2 regions of the Duganella sp. Root198D2 genome follow, and region 1 is predicted to be linked to the other one. Evidence: riboswitches for the same ligand, from Rfam matches in the RefSeq annotation. Region 1 holds a riboswitch; the other holds the start of a gene.
What was found. Region 1 has a riboswitch for thiamine pyrophosphate ahead of ASE26_RS28590 (TonB-dependent siderophore receptor). Riboswitches for the same ligand answer to the same signal wherever they lie in the genome.
Positions count from the first base shown of each region.

Region 2: it holds a riboswitch for thiamine pyrophosphate, as region 1 does, so the genes downstream of both, thiC (phosphomethylpyrimidine synthase ThiC) here and ASE26_RS28590 (TonB-dependent siderophore receptor) in region 1, are expected to answer to the same signal.

Region 1 is NZ_LMIC01000051.1:64,026-68,571, reverse strand. It holds gene ASE26_RS28605 (immunity 26/phosphotriesterase HocA family protein) at 1-358, opposite strand, end outside; gene ASE26_RS28600 (hypothetical protein) at 395-694, opposite strand; gene ASE26_RS28595 (iron-containing alcohol dehydrogenase) at 820-1,989, shown strand; TPP riboswitch at 1,997-2,095, shown strand; gene ASE26_RS28590 (TonB-dependent siderophore receptor) at 2,169-4,262, shown strand; gene ASE26_RS28585 (hypothetical protein) at 4,259-4,546, opposite strand, start outside.
Region 2 is NZ_LMIC01000008.1:55,813-60,358, reverse strand. It holds gene ASE26_RS10000 (thiazole synthase) at 1-599, opposite strand, end outside; gene thiS (sulfur carrier protein ThiS) at 616-819, opposite strand; gene thiC (phosphomethylpyrimidine synthase ThiC) at 816-2,675, opposite strand; TPP riboswitch at 2,754-2,866, opposite strand; gene ASE26_RS09985 (hypothetical protein) at 2,924-3,547, shown strand; gene ASE26_RS09980 (DUF4382 domain-containing protein) at 3,749-4,546, shown strand, end outside.

The DNA.
Region 1 (4,546 bases):
CCGGCTTGGCCGGGTCGTCGCCGTAGGTTGCTTGCCAGGCGCGCTTCAGGGCGTCGGCACGGCGGATGAACATCGGCACCGGCCAGTCGCCGCGCTCGAAGCCAATGCTGTTGCCAATCACCGGCCAGCGCCCGTTAGCCACAGCGATGTCGCCGGTGCGGATCACTTTCAGCGCATCGTTCGGCGTCAACGGCTGCACGTCCGCCAGGGTCGGCAGCGTCCAGTGGGTTGGTCCGAACAGGTAGGCCAGCATGACCTTTCCTTGCGGTGACAGGCGGGCCACCAGTCCGGTGGCATAGCCGCCATTTCCAAGCGGGATGGCAAACCAGCTGCCCTCCCGGTACGGCTGCAACTTCATCGACTTCCTTTCTGTTTGCAGCGCGATACCAGGACATCATTCGTAGTGGTATTGCGCGGCGATCGGTCCCGCCTTGAACAGCGCGTCCTTCATTTCCTTGTCCATTTTCGGGTCGCGCCGGCGCACCCATTCCAGCAGCATCGCGATCTGCTTGCGCGTGGCATCGCGATGGCTGGCCATGACCAGCTTCAGCTCGGGATCGGTGCACGTTTCGATGCGCTGGTTATGCATATCCAGCATTTCGATCTTTTCACTCAGCGACGTTAGTGCCCGGTGCATGTCCAGCACCTGGGCATTCAAATAATCGCGCGGCTCGACCACGTGTTCCTGCGTCATCTCACTCTCCTTAGGCATGCGGGTACACGCATTGTCAGCCTGCGGCGCGGATTTCTCAAGTGTAGCAAGGCGTCCGGCGGGGTGTCGCACGGATGGGTGAGATTTGCGCGATAATTCGCGGCACTATGCAAAATTTCGAATTCCACAATCCAACCCGCGTGATCTTCGGCGTGGGTCAAATTGCCTCCTTGGCAAAACATATTCCTTCCAATGCACGCGTGCTGATGCTCTTCGGCGGCGGCAGTATCAAGTCCAATGGTACCTACGACGAAGTGCACGCTGCGCTGGCGGGCCTGGAACATCCGGTACTGGAGTTCGCCGGTATCGAGCCGAATCCGCGCTATGAAACGCTGATGAAAGCTGTTGAGCTGATCCACCGCGAGAACGTCGACTTCCTGTTGGCAGTGGGCGGCGGCTCTGTTGTCGACGGTACAAAATTTGTTGCCGCCGCTGCAGCGTATGACGGCGATGCCTGGGACATCCTGAAAATCGGCGGCAAGGTAGTGAAGGCCGCCCTGCCCTTTGGCGCCGTGCTCACCTTGCCGGCGACCGGTTCGGAAATGAACAGCGCCAGCGTGATCAGCCGCGCAGAGACGCAGGAAAAGCGCGCTTTCATGAGCCCACACGTTTATCCGCGCTTCTCCGTACTGGATCCAGCAAAGACGCTGACCCTGCCGCTGCGCCAGGTCGGCAACGGCGTGGTCGATGCCTTCGTCCATACCACCGAACAGTACCTGACCTATCCGGCCAACGCGCCGGTGCAGGACCGTTTTGCCGAAGGCCTGCTGCAAACCTTGCTGGAACTGGGCCCGCAAGTACTGGCGCGCCCGGACGACGTGGAAGTGCGCGCCAACATCATGTGGACTGCCACCATGGCGCTGAATGGACTGATCGGCGTCGGCGTGCCGCAGGACTGGGCGACGCACGGCATCGGCCATGAACTGACCGCGCTGTTTGGCCTGGACCATGCGCAGACGCTGGCGATTGCGCTGCCGGGCGTGCTGCAGATTCGGCGCGAAGCCAAGCGCGGCAAGCTGCTGCAATATGCCGAGCGCGTATGGGGCCTGCATGCCGGCAAAGGCAGCGAAGATGAGCGTATCGACGCGGCCATCGGCAACACGCGCGCCTTCTTCGAGCAGATGGGCGTGCCGACCCGCCTGTCCGGTTATGGCCTGGGTTCGGAGGCGATCGACGCCGTTGTCGCCGCCCTGGAAGCTGCCGGCCTGACGGGCCTGGGCGAGCGCCGCGATATCACGCCTGGCGACGTGCGCAAGGCGCTGCAATTGAGCCTGTAGTACAATACCGCCTCGCTAGGGGTCCTCGCGCATGTGCGCGGGGTGAGAAATACCCTCCGAACCTGATCTGGATAATGCCAGCGAAGGAAAGCGTAGATGGTTGAAGGTCCCGCAGCCTGGGGCCCCGCTCTCACCCCTCGTGCTCTCCCGCTGGCGCAACATACAGCAAGAGCACAAAAATGACTCAATACCGCCTTACCCTGGCCGCACTGGCCGTAGCTTCCGCCTTCGCCCCTGCCGCCTTTGCGCAGGACCAGAAAATGACCGAAGTGGTCATCACCGCCAACCGCGTTGCGGCCGAACGCGCCTCCGTGGCCGGTTTCAGCGAGCAGCCCTTGCTGCAGACCCCTGCTTCCGTCAGCGTGGTAACCCGCGAACAGATCCAGGACCTGAACATTTTCAGCACCACCGATGCCGTCAAGTTCGACGCCAGCATCGGCGACGCCTACAACGCGGTCGGCTATGCCGAGCAGTTCTCCATCCGCGGTTTCAAGCTGAATAACGCCAACTCCTACCGCAAGGATGGCCACGCGATTTCCGGCGACGCCCAGATCCCGCTGGAAAACAAGGAGAGTATCGAAGTGCTGCGCGGCCTGGCTGGCCTGCAGGCTGGCGTTGCGGCGCCGGGCGGCGTGGTCAATTATGTGACCAAGCGCCCAACCGACAACAATCTGCGCAGCGCCGTGTTTGCCGTGGGCGAGCGCGGTTCGGTGCTGGGCACCATGGACCTGGGCGGCCGTTTCGAAGACCGCCGTTTCGGCTACCGCATCAATGCCGCGGGTGAGCGCATGCGCTCCATCATCAAGGGTGCCGACGGCCACCGCAGCTTCGTATCCGGCGCGTTCGACTTCCGCATCAGCCCGCAGGCGCTGCTGCAAATCGACGCCGACTACCAGAAGAAATCGCAAAAATCGGCGCCAGGCTTCCAGCTGATTGGCGGCACCAACCTGCCGGTGGTCGATGCTGCGACCTTCCTGAATGATCAGCCTTGGGCCAAGCCTGTAGAAACGGAGTCCAGCAATATCGGCGTCAGCTTCCAGTACCAGCTTTCGCCGGAGTGGAAGGCTACACTGAGCGCCAACCAGCACCGTTTCAAGCGCGACGATTACACCGCCTTCCCTTACGGCTGCGGGAACGAATTGCTGTGGCCCGGCTTCTGCAGCAACGGCGACTACGACGTCTACGACTACCGCAGCCTGGGTGAAGAGAAGAAACCGCTGTCCGCCAAGGCGCAGTTGAATGGCCGCTTTGCGACCGGTTCGATCCGTCATGAACTGGCTGCGGGCTTGTCCTTCTTTAGCAACCGCGAGAGCTGGGGCGATTATGTGTATGAATTTGCTGGCGTCAGCAACATCTATCGCCCGGTCGCGGTACCGATGTCGAGCAAAGACGTGGGTGCGGTTTCCGAGCGCCGCAACGATCATGAACGCTCCGCCTACGTGCAGGACATTATCGGCCTGACCGATCAACTGGCGCTGCATACCGGCGTGCGCTACGCATCGCTGCGCCGCAATGAACTGGGCCAGTTCGCGCCGGTGCGCGAGAATTTCTGGCTGCCGAATGTGGCGCTGGTGTTCAGCCCGAGCGCCAAGCTGTCCTACTACGTGAACTACGCGCAGGGCCTGCAGTACGGCGGCGTGGCGCCATTCAAGACCGAGAACGAGAACCATGCGCTGGCTCCGGGCAAATCGAAGCAGGTGGAACTGGGCGCCAAGGCTGAAGTCAACGGCATCACGCTGTCGACCGCGCTGTACCAGATCGACCAGGGCCTGGAGTTCACGGACCTGGCCACCAATACCTTCGTGCGCAGCGGCCAGGAACGCCACCGCGGCCTGGAATTCAGCGCGCAGGGCAAGGTGAGCCGCGAGCTGCAGTTGGGCGCATCGATGGCTGCGATCCACACCGAGCAGGAAGGCACCGGCCTGGCGGACGTCGACGGCAAGCGCGTGACCAACGTGCCGAACGTCAAGTCGACCGTTTGGGCCGATTACGCTGTGAGCGATGTTCCCGGCCTGAAGCTGAACGCGAACTGGCAGTTCGCAGGCAAGAAGGCATTCGACAAAGAGAACAAGACCATGGTGCCGTCGTACCATGTAGTGAATCTGGGCGCCTCTTACGCCACGCGCGTGGGTGGTTCGGCGGTGATCTTGCGTGCGCAGGTGAAGAATGCGTTCGACAAGTTCTACTGGCGTGATGTGACGCCGGAACTGGGCGGCTACCTGTTCCCTGGATCGCCGCGCAGCTTCATGCTGTCGGCGCAGGTGGACTTCTAAAAGAGGTACTGGGCGCGCATCGAGAACGAATTCGCTGCGCGTCCTGAATTCCTGCCGAACAGGTAGGCCGCTTCGTATTTGAAGTGGCCCGCTTCGCCGAAGAATGCCGGGCCGGCGCGGTGCGATTGTTTTTTCGACGGCAGCCAGTCATTCCACTTCCCTACTTCGCCGAAGCCCTGCAGGCCGGGCGAAAACCAGCGCTTCCAGCGCTGCTTGACCTGCCACTGGTAGGCCAGTTCGGTTTCGTTCTGCTCCCCGTTATCCATTTCGCGCTGGAAGAACAG
Region 2 (4,546 bases), on a different contig from region 1:
GCGATGGCCGCATCGGACGCGGTGCCGACGCCGGCATCGACCAGCACCGGCACGTTCGACTGCTCGATGATCAGCGACAGGTTCCACGGATTCAGGATGCCCATGCCCGAGCCGATCAGGGACGCCAGCGGCATCACCGCGCAGCAGCCGATATCTTCCAGCATGCGCGCCTGGATCGGGTCGTCGCTGCAGTAGACCATCACATCGAAGCCGTCCTTCACCAGTTCGCGCGCAGCGACCAGGGTTTCCGGCATGTTGGGGAACAGGGTCTTCTCGTCGCCCAGCACTTCCAGCTTGACCAGTTTGTGGCCGTTCAGCAGTTCGCGCGCCATCTGCAGCGTGTACACCGCATCCTTCGCCGTGTAGCAGCCGGCCGTATTCGGCAGGATGGTGAATTCATGCGGCGGCACGTAGTCCAGCAAGCTTGGCGCGTGCGGGTCCTGGCCGATGTTGACGCGGCGAATCGCCACCGTGATGATGTCCGCGCCCGCCGCCAGCGTGGCTTCGCGGGTTTGCGCCAAGTCCTTGTACTTGCCGCTGCCGACCAGCAGGCGCGAGCTGTATTGCTTGCCCGCGATGAGCAATGGTTTGTCTTGCATTTGCCGTCTCCCCTTTTCAGCCCCCGCCGATGGCGCGGACGATATCTACTTTGTCGTTTTGGTTCAGTGCGACCTGCGGCCAGCGCTGGCGCGGCACCACCTGGCGGTTGACCGCCAGCGCCAGCGCCTGCCCTGTCAGTTCCAGCGCATCGATCAGCGCCTCCAGCGTCTGCCGCGGCGGCACCGCGTGCGGCGCACCGTTCAGTTCAATCTCGATCATGCCTGCTCGCGGTAGATGCTGGCACCGCCCTTGACGAACTCGATCGACTTTTCCTGCATGCCCTTGGCCGCGAACTCGCGCACTTCCTGCGTGATCTTCATCGAGCAGAAATGCGGGCCGCACATGGAGCAGAAGTGCGCCACCTTGGCCGAATCCTTCGGCAGGGTCTCGTCGTGGAATTCGCGCGCGCGGTCCGGATCCAGGCCCAGGTTGAACTGGTCTTCCCAGCGGAACTCGAAGCGCGCCAGCGACAGCGCGTTGTCGCGGATCTGCGCGCCCGGATGGCCTTTTGCCAGGTCGGCCGCGTGTGCCGCGATCTTGTAGGTGATGATGCCTTCCTTGACGTCGGCCTTGTTCGGCAGGCCAAGGTGCTCTTTCGGCGTCACGTAGCACAGCATGGCGGTGCCGTACCAGCCGATCTGCGCGGCGCCGATGCCGGAGGTGATATGGTCGTAGCCGGGCGCGATATCGGTGGTCAAGGGGCCTAGGGTGTAGAACGGCGCTTCGCTGCACTGCTCCAGCTGCAGGTCCATGTTCTCTTTAATGAGCTGCATCGGCACGTGGCCCGGGCCCTCGATCATCACCTGCACGTCGTGCTTCCAGGCGACCTGGGTCAGTTCGCCCAGGGTTTTCAGTTCGCCCAGCTGCGCCGCATCGTTGGCATCCCACACCGAGCCGGGACGCAAGCCGTCGCCCAGCGAGAAGCTCACGTCGTAGGCTTTCATGATGTCGCAGATGTCTTCGAAGTGCGTGTACAGGAAGTTTTCCTTGTGGTGGGCCAGGCACCACTTGGCCATGATCGAACCGCCGCGCGAGACGATGCCGGTCATGCGGTTGGCCGTCAGCGGCACGTAGCGCAGCAGCACGCCGGCGTGGATGGTGAAATAGTCGACGCCCTGCTCCGCCTGTTCGATCAGGGTGTCGCGGAAGATTTCCCAGGTCAGGTCTTCGGCCTTGCCGTTGACCTTCTCCAGCGCCTGGTAGATCGGCACCGTGCCGATCGGCACCGGCGAATTGCGCACGATCCATTCGCGCGTCTCGTGGATATGCTTGCCGGTGGACAGGTCCATCACGGTGTCGCCGCCCCAGCGAATGGCCCAGGTCATCTTCTCCACTTCCTCGCCGATGGAGGACGTGACGGCGGAGTTGCCGATATTGGCGTTGATCTTGACCAGGAAATTGCGGCCGATGATCATCGGCTCCAGTTCCGGGTGGTTGATATTGGCCGGGATGATGGCGCGGCCGCGGGCAATCTCGTCGCGCACGAATTCAGGCGTGATTTCTTCCGGGATGGCGGCGCCGAAGGACTCGCCACGGTGCTGGCGGCCCAGCAGGTCGGCCATGCGCTGGCCTTTCTCGCCCTGGGTGCGCAGGCCGGCCAGGTATTCCTTGCGGCGCAGGTTTTCCCGGATCGCCACGTATTCCATTTCCGGCGTGACGATGCCTTGGCGCGCGTAGTGCATCTGGCTCACGTTGCGGCCGGCTTGCGCGCGGCGCGGCTGGCGGTGCAGTTCGAAGCGCAGCGCATCGAGCTTTTCATCGGCCAGGCGCTGGCGGCCATAGTCGGAAGTCGGGCCGGCCAGCAGCTCGGTGTCGCTGCGCTCGGCGATCCAGGCCGCGCGCGGCGTGCCGAGGCCCTTGCGGATGTCGATCGTTTCGTCCGGGTCGCTGTAAGGCCCGGAACAGTCGTACACGGTGACCGGCGCATTGTCGCCGGACAGGCTGATCTCGCGCATCGGCACGCGCAGGTCGGCGCGGCTGCCGGTCACATAGATTTTGCGGGAATTCGGCAGCGGGGTAACAGCTGCGGAGTCGACCTCTGCCTGGGCGGCGAGGAAAGTTGGATTGGCGTTCATTTTGGCTCCTTTGTTGGCGCAGGAGCCAGCAAAGGAGGTTAGGCTGCGCGTGCAGTTGCGCCGTGCGTGGCGCAGCCGCTGCGTATCCTGAAGCTTCCCTTCGCTGGCATTATCCAGATCAGGTTCGGAGGGTATTTCTCACCCGCGCAGCTCAATATGAAACTGAGCGCACAGGACCCCTAGCGTGTGCCACCTTTCGGCAGCGAGCGGATTATATCTATAATCGATGCGCATTGAAAGGAGACCGGATGCGATATGTAGTATTCCTGGCGGCGATGGCCGCGCAGGCGGCAACGGCGATGGCCGGGCCAGGCCCTGCTGCGCGCGCGCCGACGCTGGCCGAGCAGCGCTCGTTCGAACAATTCATGCAGCGCAGCGCGCCGGGCACGCCCGTGCCGCCGCTGCGCCTGGAGCGCGCAAGCGATGGCAGCAGGTGGATTGCCAGCGCTACCACCGATGCACCGCCGGTGCGCCTGGTACTGCCGCTGTGCCGCGTCACGCGCACCCGCTACACGCAGCAGGCCGACGATAGCTGGCGGGCCGACAGCAGCCAGCATGTCTGGATCCACCACACCACCAGCTGCGGCATGCCGCCGGCCACAATGGTCGAACTGCGCGCACCGCTGGCCGAAATCGACATGCTGCGCCTGATCCAGGCCCAGGGCGAACTGCTGCAGCGCGCGCGCCTGCTCATGGCCGGCAATACCAGTTGCGCACCGACCCGTTCGCGCAGCTTCCAGTTGCGCGCCCTGGGCCGCAGCACCGACGGCATGTTCCTGCTTGGCTATGAAAGCGATATCGGCAGCAAAGTCGAGATCACGGTGCGGCCGTCGCGCGCGGAACTCACCGCATGGAACGTTAACTGCCGATAATTAACTGCCGGTAATTAACTGCCGGTAAAACAGTGCGTCGCAAGGAGGGCTGTGTTCCACATGCAACACAGCCCTTGCTGCAGAGTGACTTTTGATCTGCAAGTGTAACAATTCGTTACTATGTGGGTAATCGCACATTGGGTTTTTCCTCTCGCTTCCGATAATGGAAGAGCACCAATAACTATTACGAGAGGCACTACCATGAACTCCAAAGTCTCCCTGCTCCCACTCGCGCTGACATCCCTCCTGCTCGCTGCCTGCGGCGGCGGCGGTGGCGGTGGCGACGCCCCACCCACCCAGACCATGGGCACCCTGGGCGTCTCGATTACCGACGCTCCGGCCTGCGGCTTCGATGCCGTCAACGTGACGGTCAACAAGGTCCGCGTCAACACCAGCGCCACCGCCAGCGACACCGATAGCGGCTGGACCGATATCACCCTCTCGCCAGGGAAGAAAATCAACCTGCTGAACCTGACCAACGGCACCCTGGACGCGCTGGGCCAGACCGCGCTGGCGGCAGGCCGCTACAACCAGGTACGCCTGGTGCTGGACCCGAACACCGGCAACGCGACTGCCAACTCCGTGGTCCTGAGCGGCACCACCACCGAGATCTCGCTCGACACCCCGAGCGCGGTACAAAGCGGCATCAAGATGAACGCCGACTTCACGGTGGAAGCGGGCCAGCGCTATGACCTGGTGATGGACTTCGACGCCTGCAAATCCATCGTCACCAAGGGCAATGGCAAGTACGCGCTGAAACCGGTGGTCAAGGTGATCCCGACTGCCCTGAACGGCATCAGCGGCTTCGTCGCCGTGCCGCTGCTGTCCGACGGCATTACCGTCAGCGCCCAGCAAAACGGCGCCGTGGTGGCCGCGACGGTGCCAAGCGCCACCGGCGAATTCGTGCTGCCACGCCTGCCTCTCGGTAACTACGACGTGGTCATCACCTCGAATACCCATGCGGCCTACGTGGTGGGCGGCGTACCGGTGACTTCCACC